Regions from separate parts of the Paenibacillus sp. FSL E2-0178 genome, predicted to be linked through region 2. Evidence: riboswitches for the same ligand, from Rfam matches in the RefSeq annotation. Region 2 holds a riboswitch; the other holds the start of a gene.
The links. Region 2 has a riboswitch for cobalamin ahead of MHI42_RS10795 (energy-coupling factor ABC transporter permease). Riboswitches for the same ligand answer to the same signal wherever they lie in the genome.

Region 1: another riboswitch for cobalamin. It lies ahead of MHI42_RS15570 (S-layer homology domain-containing protein); the one in region 2 lies ahead of MHI42_RS10795 (energy-coupling factor ABC transporter permease).

What each region holds. Positions count from the first base shown of each region.
Region 1 is NZ_CP151953.1:3,559,477-3,564,428, forward strand. It holds gene MHI42_RS15570 (S-layer homology domain-containing protein) at 486-2,666, opposite strand; cobalamin riboswitch at 2,859-3,048, opposite strand; gene MHI42_RS15575 (hypothetical protein) at 3,500-4,952, opposite strand, start outside.
Region 2 is NZ_CP151953.1:2,426,504-2,431,455, forward strand. It holds gene MHI42_RS10780 (ABC transporter ATP-binding protein) at 1-94, opposite strand, end outside; gene cbiQ (cobalt ECF transporter T component CbiQ) at 354-1,142, opposite strand; gene MHI42_RS10790 (energy-coupling factor ABC transporter substrate-binding protein) at 1,139-1,435, opposite strand; gene MHI42_RS10795 (energy-coupling factor ABC transporter permease) at 1,435-2,199, opposite strand; cobalamin riboswitch at 2,355-2,551, opposite strand; gene MHI42_RS10800 (ArsR family transcriptional regulator) at 2,714-3,655, shown strand; gene MHI42_RS10805 (DUF6171 family protein) at 3,763-4,038, opposite strand; gene MHI42_RS10810 (alpha-N-arabinofuranosidase) at 4,055-4,952, opposite strand, start outside.

The sequences.
Region 1 (4,952 bases), 1.1 Mb from region 2:
GAGATTAAGTGTTGTTTTTCCAACTACGCCGCCATCTCGGGAGATTCACCGAGAATTAAGTGGCATTTTTCCACTTATATATCCCACCAGCCCCGCACTATCGCTTTATTAGGCTACTCCATGCAAAATCTTGCAGAAAATACAACTTAACTCCCTTAATCCTTAGGCATTCGGGAAGATTGTTGTATAAAATACAACAATCTTCCCGCTACACCGCTTGTTAGAAGTGAAATGTTGCCTTTTGTACAACAATTTTCGAATATAGGCGATATCCTGGTGAAAATGTTGTATTATGTGCAGGATTTTCAACAAGCATTCGGATTCCCACCCCAAACGCGGGTTGAAATCGTGAGATTCTTGCCCCAGCAGCCCTACTATTCAAATTTCACTGCAGTGAAGACTAAGTTATATATTCATATTTAAGGTTTAGCTTATCTAGGATCTTTTCTTCATCAAGGCTCTTCTTCCTTGACCTATCTCTTTGCCTAAGGCAATCTAACCGCTACAGCAGCGGCCATTTCTCTGGTTACAGCTGTGGCAGGAGCGAATTCGCCGCCGGTACCGCTCATAATTCCAAGTCCGGTTACAGTACGTACCGCCGTTAATGCGTAGGCGCTGATCTGTTCTTCATCTGTGAATTTTCCGGTTCCCGCTGCTGCCGAAGCTTCGTCCAGCTTCAAGGCTCTTACGATCATTACAGCCATATCCTGGCGGGTAACGGGGCCGTCCGGTTTGAAGGCTGTACCTGTTACTCCGCTGACAATTCCCAGTTCCTTCGCTTTGTTCACTGCTCCATAATACCACGCATCCGCCTTAACATCACTGAAACTCTGGGCTGACGATGCCGCAGACGGCTCGTTGCCGGTCAATCTCAGCAGCAGTGCTGCAAATTCAGCGCGGGTAATATTCTGCTTCGGTGCAAACACGAGGCTGCTCTCACTGACCCCGCCCATCAGCTTGCGGTCATAGGCCGTATACACTGACTCCAGCGCCCAAGGCGAGATTGACTTCACATCGGTAAAAGCAGCACGGTCAGCCGCAGCAGAAGCCACGGTCAGCGGCTGCGAATAGCGGACTACCGCAGGTGTGCTGTCTTTGAGATATCCGGTAACGGTAATCGTATATTTATTCGCTGGCAGGCCGCCGGCAACAACAGCTGAACCCGCAGCATCCGTAACAGCAGTTTTACCGCCGATGGATACCTGAACCCCTGCGGCTGGTGAGGATACCGGGTCGGAAGTGAAGGTCGCTTCATTCCATACCCACTGCTTTTGAGTTACTTTTACAGTAATATCTTGTCCAGGCTGCGGCTGTGCAGGGGAGACCGTCACGGACTCTACCACCTGTGTGTTATCCCCGCCATAATAGACAAGCACGCGGTCATTCTCCGCAAGAAGGAAATCACCCATGCCTACACTTGGATAGATCCACGCTCCACCGCGGGCTACAACATACATCCACCCGTCATAGCCGCCAAAAGCACCCGCAGTTACGCCGCCGATTCCCGTCACGTAATTGCCAGCTTCATTGACCAGGGCCACCTTCTTCGCCGCCGCTGCCTTCTCCAGTGCTTGAAGTACATTTCCCGCATATACAGTGCCTTCTGCCAGGGTTCCGTTAGGGCCCTCAATGGCAACAGACACACTAACCTGAGGACTCTTCACAGGTGAATTGCTAAGGTCATAGAGCTTGCTGCCTGTGCTGAAAAGCTTGTAAGCTACCAATGCTTCCAGCGCCTGCTCTGTCGAGAGCTGATTGTAGCTTCCGCCCGCTGTATGAGCGAACCCGCCATCTGCTGCACTGAAGCTAAGAAGCTTACTGACAAGGTTCACATTGCCTACGGTATACTCCGCTCCTGCCGGGTCAATGCCAAAGGAGGACAGGCCAATAATGGCTTGAGCGACACTCTCACTGCTGTCACCATAGCCGCCGTTCTTGTCCTGTGCGGTCGCCAGCCAGGCTGCCGCCCGCTGTCCCGCGGTATTGACTGCCGGATCATCCTTATGTCCTGCCAGCACAGTAAGCACCATCGCCGTCATGTCCGGGTCACTTGCTCCCGTAGTCAGGGTGAAGCCGCCGTCTGTGTTCTGCTTGGACAGGATCTCAGCCAGCAGTTTCGCCGGTGTCCATTTCGCATTGTCAGGTATAGTATACGTTCCGGAATCAAGCGCCAGCAGTACATAGGCTGCGTTGTTCAGCGTCTGGCCGGTAATATTATCGTTATTGTAGAGCTTCTCAATCAGGTTGTAGCCGGCGACATCCGCCGGATTCCCGCCAAGCGCCCTAACCGCCAGCGTAATCCGCGCATAGTCCGTAGCTCTGGCGTAAACACCCTTGGCTGCGGCTACTTTACTCTCAAGCGCCTTTAAATAACTATCCGGAACCTTGTAGCCCGCCTGCGCGAGGCCGATGGCCTGCCAGTCGGACTGGACTCCGGCCTTCAGCACAAACTCCGAAGTGGCATAGACTGCCTCAGCTACGCTAACTTCTGTGCCTGCCGGTAGAGCTGAAGCCGTATTCGCTGTATTTGCACTTAACTGGGCTGATGCGGTATCACTCTGGGCAAAAGCCTGTCCTGCCGGAGCCACGGATGCTCCCAGAACCGCGAACATCATGACAACGATCAGACCCAGCCGGATAAACTTGGATGATAGATTGTTCTTCATTGCTTGACCTCTTTCTGTGAATAGAATGGTATAGATAAATCCTGCGTCCTCCGCTGATGCGGGTGCAACATAAAGACCGCCCTGTACAGGGCGGCCGGGGAAGGATACAATACATGCGGCTGAAATGAAGTTTCCCTACACACAGCCACTGCTTATGTTTGCACCTGTTCCGCATTCTTACCCCCGAAGAATAGAAACAACAACGAAAAAGGCAGGTCTCCTGGCTTACGCTTCATTGCTTCCCCCGCCTTCCCATCCCATTATCAGACAGTGGCTTCTCAGGAGTCGCTCCGCATTTACAGTGGCGGGACCGCACCGGAATTGCACCGGACTTCCCTTTTAAGCAGATTACATTCGTAGCACCGGCATGGCTATCTGTTGCGTGACAGCGCCTGTTTCTACGGAAATCCGCACCTTTTTCCAAAGCTTATTAAATTTTAATATTCACAAACAATCATATCTACTATTCCCCTGTATGTCTATAGACAAGCTGTTTCAATTATAGGCCCCCCCTGCCCCTTCCGCACAAAAAATCCTGAACAACACTCGCCTCATTCTCCCGGCATATCGTGCTGTTCAGGACTTAAATAGTGATTCTTCCGCTTCCGGCAAGAGCCGGCAGCTGGTTGATTGTATTATGTACAACAGAATGGGAATATACGGCGGCCATAATGCATTCTGCTGTATTTAATATACAATTGATTTTGGAATATAGCCCTTATAGGCTCTAAAATCCGGAATCTAATGTACCAATTACAATAAAACGCATAATAGAGCTGATTATGCCGGACGTCTCTTACATCCGGCTTCACCCAATTCAGGCTCTCACCCAATCATTCCGCATCCGTGTCCGGGCTGGCGGAAGGAGTGGGGTCGGTACCGGGTGTAGTCTCCGGAGTAGTGCTCGGGGTACTTCCCAGAATGCTCCCCGGACTAGCCTGTAGCTTCAGCGTATAGATTCCGGCGGTGATCACATCACCCGCGGCCAGCTTCGCGCCCGGCTCCAGCTCCACCGTCACTTCATATACGCGCGCAGGTGTTCCTGCGCCCGATGCACCCGCCGCCGGGGAGGCTTCGGCTTCATCAGAGCCGCCGCTATTTCCAGCGGCTGCATCCCCATTCAAGCCGCCGTCAGTCCCCACGGCTCCCTCGCCAGAGCCGCCGTCATTCCCGGCGCCTGCCTCTCCCGTGCCGCCGTCATTCCCGGCGGCCTGGCAACTGCTCGCAGTTGCTGCAACCTTGTAAGTGTCCGCAACGTTATTACCGGACATCACAATGATCTCCGCCGGCTTGAAGTCGGAGCACTCCGCCGCTGCGGCAAAGCTGAACACCAGCTTGACGCCTGCTTCCCCGCTGCTTTCAGCCCCGCCTGCATTCCCGGTGCCTTCTGTTCCGCTGCTTTCACCCCCGCCAGCATTCCCGCTGCCTTCTGTTCCGCCGCCTTCAGCCCCGCCTGCATTCCCGGTGCCTTCTGTTCCGCCGCCTTCAGCCCCGCCAGCGTTCCCGGTACCTTCTGTTCCACCATTTCCGGTTCCTGTGCTTGTCCCGGCACCTGCCACTCCGCCAACCAGCCGTACAGAGACCGGGGCTTGCTCTTGCCCATCCACATTGTGGATATCGACCCGAATCGGGCTCACAGTCGGCTGCGGCGCAGCGGTATCCGCATCCGGCCGCAGCCAGCTGATGGCGATGACGGCTATGATCAGTACGATCCCAAGCACGCTGCCGGAGATCAGGATCTGAAATCGGCTACGGCTGACCCACCGCGCCAGCGGCGAAGCCAGCTGGGAGCGGGCTTCATTGTAGACATTCTGCATGGCGGGCGTTGCGGCCGAGCTATAGCTTTTGCGGAAATCGCGGTTCTTGAACGCCTCGCGGTCATTCTTCAGGAAATACTTCAGCACCGCCCGCCGGTAATTCGGCCACAGCTTCTTGCTCGAGATGGTGAACAGCCGGTTATGCTGCGACCAGGCCAGGAAACGGTAGACCGTTTCCTTATCATTGCCCGCTTTGCGCGCCACCAGCTCCAGCAGCGCATCGTAATCAAGCGGACCGCCCTCTCGTTCACTGCTGTGGTAGAAGGCCAGCGGCAGCCGTTCGAACGGCTCGATGCTCCGCGGCTCCTTCAGCCAGCGTCCTCCGAGCAGCTGTACATCATCCAGCTCCCGGGGAGACAAACCGGCAAAAATCTCCTCGTCCGGCTTCTCCTCCCCGAACCAGCGGTACGCAGCGCGCAGCGCATTCGCTTTACGCTTAGCGATTGCATCCAGCGGCGGCTGCCAGTCC
Region 2 (4,952 bases):
GAATGGAGACGGTTAGTTCACGCAGCGCGGCTTCCTTCGTATCCGGGTAATGAAACACCACCCCGTCAAAAGCCAGACTATATTCCATGTCCATGACGTCCCCCTCTAATGTGATTTGGCAAAGCGGTATCGGATAAATGTTGTACGTTTTACAGCTTTGAATCCTGGATACTCCGGCCTTCTGGGGGATTGTTATATGGAATACAACATTCTTCCCTCAAAGCCAACTAAATGAAGTGAAATACTGCCTTTTTACAACAATCTTGGAATACATCCCATATTCCGGGGGAATCGTTGTACTTTGGGCATGATTTCAACAAAGCCAGCAGATTTCCTGCACTAAAATCTTAAATTCAACCCCGCAGCCACAGCCAAAGCTGCGCCAGCACCAGCACAGCGATCCCGGCATACGCCCGGACCGCATAACGCCGCGGCACAGGACGCGCAGTGTACGGCGGCAGAATGATCTCCCCCGTGAACCCGCGGGTCAGCAGCCCCTGCGACAATCCGTAATAACGGTGCATCGTATTGCCGAAGAGGGCCCCGGCCATGGCTGCAGTCTCCCGCAGCCTGGCCTTGTACCCTCTGCGGCCGCCGCGCAGCCTCCGGGCCAGCATCAGCCCGTGCGCTGCATCATTCAGCAGGAACAGGAAGCGGTACATGATCAGCATCAGCTCCAGCACAATCTGCGGCATACGCAGCCTGCGCAGCACCTGCAGAAGCTCGCTGAACGGGGTGGTGAACATCAGGAAGAAGAAGCAGCTCATGCAGGCCGAGACTCTGGCCAGCAGTTCACCGGCCCGCTCCAGCCCAGCTGCCGTGATATACACCGGAAGAGGCTGCCCGGAAATCCGGAATACGCCAGCTTCCCCCGCAGCCGGGTGGCCGAATTCCAAGAGCAGCGCCGGGACACTAAGGCAATAGAACAGCAGCGCCGTACCAAACAGCAGCCCATAGGCGCGATAGGGAATTTTGGCATGCAGGATGCACCAGGACATCATCCACAGCGTAATCACAATCTGCAGCACCGGATGTACGGTATAGGAGAGCAGGAACATCAGTGCCGCGAACGAGCTTTTCCACATGGGAGACAGCTGCCTCAAGGCATTATTATAAGAAAGGACATCAATTCGTCTGATCACTTGCTGATGCTGTTCTGCTTCGCCTGGCCTTGTTTCCCTTTCAGCAGCCCCAGTGAAAAGCCGATCACCCCGGCACCAATCGCCGCCTGCAATGCGAACAGCATACTCTCCGTCTCACCCGGAAGCTCGGTCAGCGGCTTGAACCAGGGTTCATATTCAGGGTTTATCTCTGTGATTACACCCTCGGCAGCATCATCGGCCCCGCCGAAATCACCACTCACGAACAGCAGCGGCAAGACACACAACAGGACAACGGCCAGCAGCATCAATCCATTTTTCCATTTATTGCTCATCATGCATTTCCCCCTTTGACCTTGCGTTTCAGGAGCGACATTTCATTCGGACTGTACGATTTCAGCCAGTTCCACAATAATACGGTCAGCAGCCCTTCACTGATGGCCAGTGGAATCTGCGTCACGGCAAAGATCCCCCCGAATTTGAGAAAAGACGCCAGGACTCCGCCATCCGCAGCCGGAAAAGCCACCGCAAGCTGGAAGGAAGTCACTACATATGTCATTAGATCGGCAACCGCCGCCGCACAGAATAAGGCCAGCTTCTCACGGTCCGGCAGCTTCATCATCAGCTTATAGACTGCATATCCGGCAAAAGGCCCCGCGACCGCCATCGAGAACGCATTCGCCCCCAGCGTAGTGATTCCCCCGTGCGCCAGAAGCAGCGCCTGAAACAACAGGACGATCGAGCCGATCACGCCCATCGGCAGCGGCCCCAGCATAACTGCGCCAAGTCCGGTACCTGTAGGATGCGAGCTGCTTCCGGTAACGGACGGCATTTTGAGTGCCGATAAGACGAAGGTGAACGCCCCTGCCAGACCCAGCAGCAGCTTCAGCTCCGGATTCTCCCTGGTCATCGATCTAAGCCTAATAATCCCGAGTACGAAGAACGGTAAGAACGCCACCCACCAGAACACAGCCCAGCCTACCGGCAGAAACCCTTCCATAATGTGCATAGCCTGGGCCGTTCCCGGTTCGTTCAGCATAAAGTACACTGTAAATCCGGCAATCAGCGCCGCAAAACTCCAAAATCCGCGTTTCTTCATTTGTCAGCCTCCAAGTTTCTTTAATTTAGCAAACCAAAAAAACTCCCGCCCTTCAGGGTGGGAGTGTATGTACGCAGGTATGATTCGATAGAGGACGCTGCAGAGACGCCTCTTCTCATTAACCTATCCGTACACCGCTCCTATCCGCGTAGAGTCGTGGTGTGCGTAATCAAGGTAGGTCTCCTGGCTTGGAATACGGGCGCTTTATCCTTCGTCTTCCCCGGGGTTCTCCCCAAGTGACATCTTGAAGTTCAGCTCTTCCTTACAGTGGCGGGACCGCTCGGGACTTGCACCCGATTCCCTGTTATCTCTTGCCTCATCTGGCAAGAGCACCTTGTTACATCGCTAATCCATCCTACATCATAGCGGAACAGGCTCTGCATGTCTGTGATAAAATTGGAGCTGCTGCGAGGCGCAGTATTCATTTGCTTGCAGGGCAGCGTTCATTTGCTTGTAAGAACATCATTTGAGTAATATAATTATTAACTATATAACCTGAACGTGGAGGCAGCACATGAAACTTGATCTAACCGAACAATCTTTACCCGTGTACGAAGCGTTATCCAGCGCTGTGCGCCTGCAGATGCTGCGGCTCCTGTCCGAACAGCCGATGAACGTCAAGGAACTGGCCGGGGCGCTGAAGCTCAGCAGTGCCATTATGACGATGCATGTGCGCAAGCTGGAAGCTGCCGGGCTGATCCGCAGCCACATGGCTCCCGGACGCAGCGGACTGCAGAAGATTTGTACACTGGCCGCCGAGAGTGCTGAGATTATTTTCCCCGGACAAGCCAGAACACAGCGCAGAGGCTACCGTAAGGAAATTCCCGTGGGCCACTACTCTGATTTCCAGATTGAACCGACCTGCGGCTTATCTACAACCGAGCGGGTGATTGGCAACTTTGACGATCCGCGGTATTTCTGGGATCAGGAGCGGGTGAATGCAGGCATTCTGTGGTTCGGCAAAGGATTCGTAGAATATAAAATCCCGAACTTCCTGCTGTCCAGCCAGAAGCCTGAGGAGCTGGTCATCACGATGGAGATTGCCTCCGAAGCCCCGTCCATCAATAATAACTGGCCTTCCGACATCACTTTCACACTGAACGGACAGCGGCTCGGCTTCTGGACCAGCCCCGGCGACTACGGGGACAGTCCGGGCAAATACACTCCTGCCTGGTGGCCTGCGCTCACCAACCAATATGGACTGCTTAAGCAGCTGCGGATTACTCCGGCGGGCACGTTCATGGATGGTCAGAAGCTGTCAGAGGTTACGCTGGAGCAGGTCGGTATCCGTGATAAGCAGTGGACGTTCAAGGTCTCAGTGGAAGAGGATGCGGAGCATATCGGCGGCCTTACCTTATTCGGCAAGGGGTTTGGCAACTACAACGAGGATCTGGTCTTTGAGCTCTTTTATACAGATGCTGTTGAAGCTTCGGCAAGTGCCAGCCGGACGGAATGACCAGGACAGGACAGGACTAGACAGCAAACAGCGGCAGCGGGAGACCTTAAGCTCAGGTCCCCCGCTGCCGCTGTTGTGGTTACGGTGTATTGCAGCAGCTTTGGAGTTTAATCAGTCACCGGCTGCCACAGGCCGCCGCCCGGCAGCGGACAGCCGCGTGCCTTCAGCCGGGCCACGACCGGTATAATGCAGCCGCAGGCAATGCAGGTTACGCCATCCTGCAGCTTGGGACAAGCTCCGCATAGGGCAACCCGCTCGGCATAGACTTCGTCCGGGGCTGTATTCTCCGGATTGAACATGGAGGAGGCGAGAATCCGGGCAATCTGCGCTTCCGTCACCTTGTACTCTTCCCGGCATCCCTTGCATGCTGAGGTTGTAGTCATGCTGTGCTCCTTCCCGTTAAGCTCCCGGAGTAATTGCCAGTACTGTCACCGACATTGGCGGCAGTTCAACCGTAAGGGTGTCGCCTTCAAGCTGGAAGGCGGTGAACGGCTGCGGTACTACCGCTTCCGGCTGCCCGAAGGTATTGTGGGCATCGATGGAAGACCCGGCAAGTGTAGTGCCGCTTACGGCTGCTGACTGTCCAGCCAGTCCGCGCAGCTCCAGCGGCAATACTGCCGGTGCAGCGTGATTCAGGTTGCACAGGCTGACATGAATGACACCCTCTGCTGTTACGGAAGCTGAAGCAGATACTTCAGGAATCTCCACGCCCTCATAGCTGTATAACGGGCTATCCACTGTTAGATCCAGCAGCTCCGCATCCTGATGTACTTTATACATATTGAATACATGATAGGTTGGAGTCAGCAGCATTTTCTCGCCTTCGGTCAGGATTACAGCCTGCAGCACGTTAACGGTCTGGGCAATGTTCGCCATCCGCACACGGTCGCTGTGCTTGTGGAAGATATTCAGGGTCAGACCGGCAACCAGCGCATCGCGGATCGTGTTCTGCTGGTAGAGGAATCCAGGGTTCGTACCGGGTTCCACATCATACCAGGTGCCCCATTCATCGACGATCAGACCCACTCTTTTGTCCGGATCGTATTTGTCCATAATGACACTGTGGCGGGTAACCAGCTCATCCATGAACAGCGCCTTCTTCAATGTGTTGAAATATTCATCCGTTCCATAGCCGGTAGCCGCACCTTTATTAGTCCAATCCGAAGTCGGCAGGGTGTAGTAGTGCAGGGTAAGCGAATCCATGAAGCGGGTGGCTTCGCGCATCAGCACTTCGGTCCAGTTATAGTCATCCGAGTTCGCGCCGCAGGCGATCCGGTGAATCTTGTTATCCCCATAG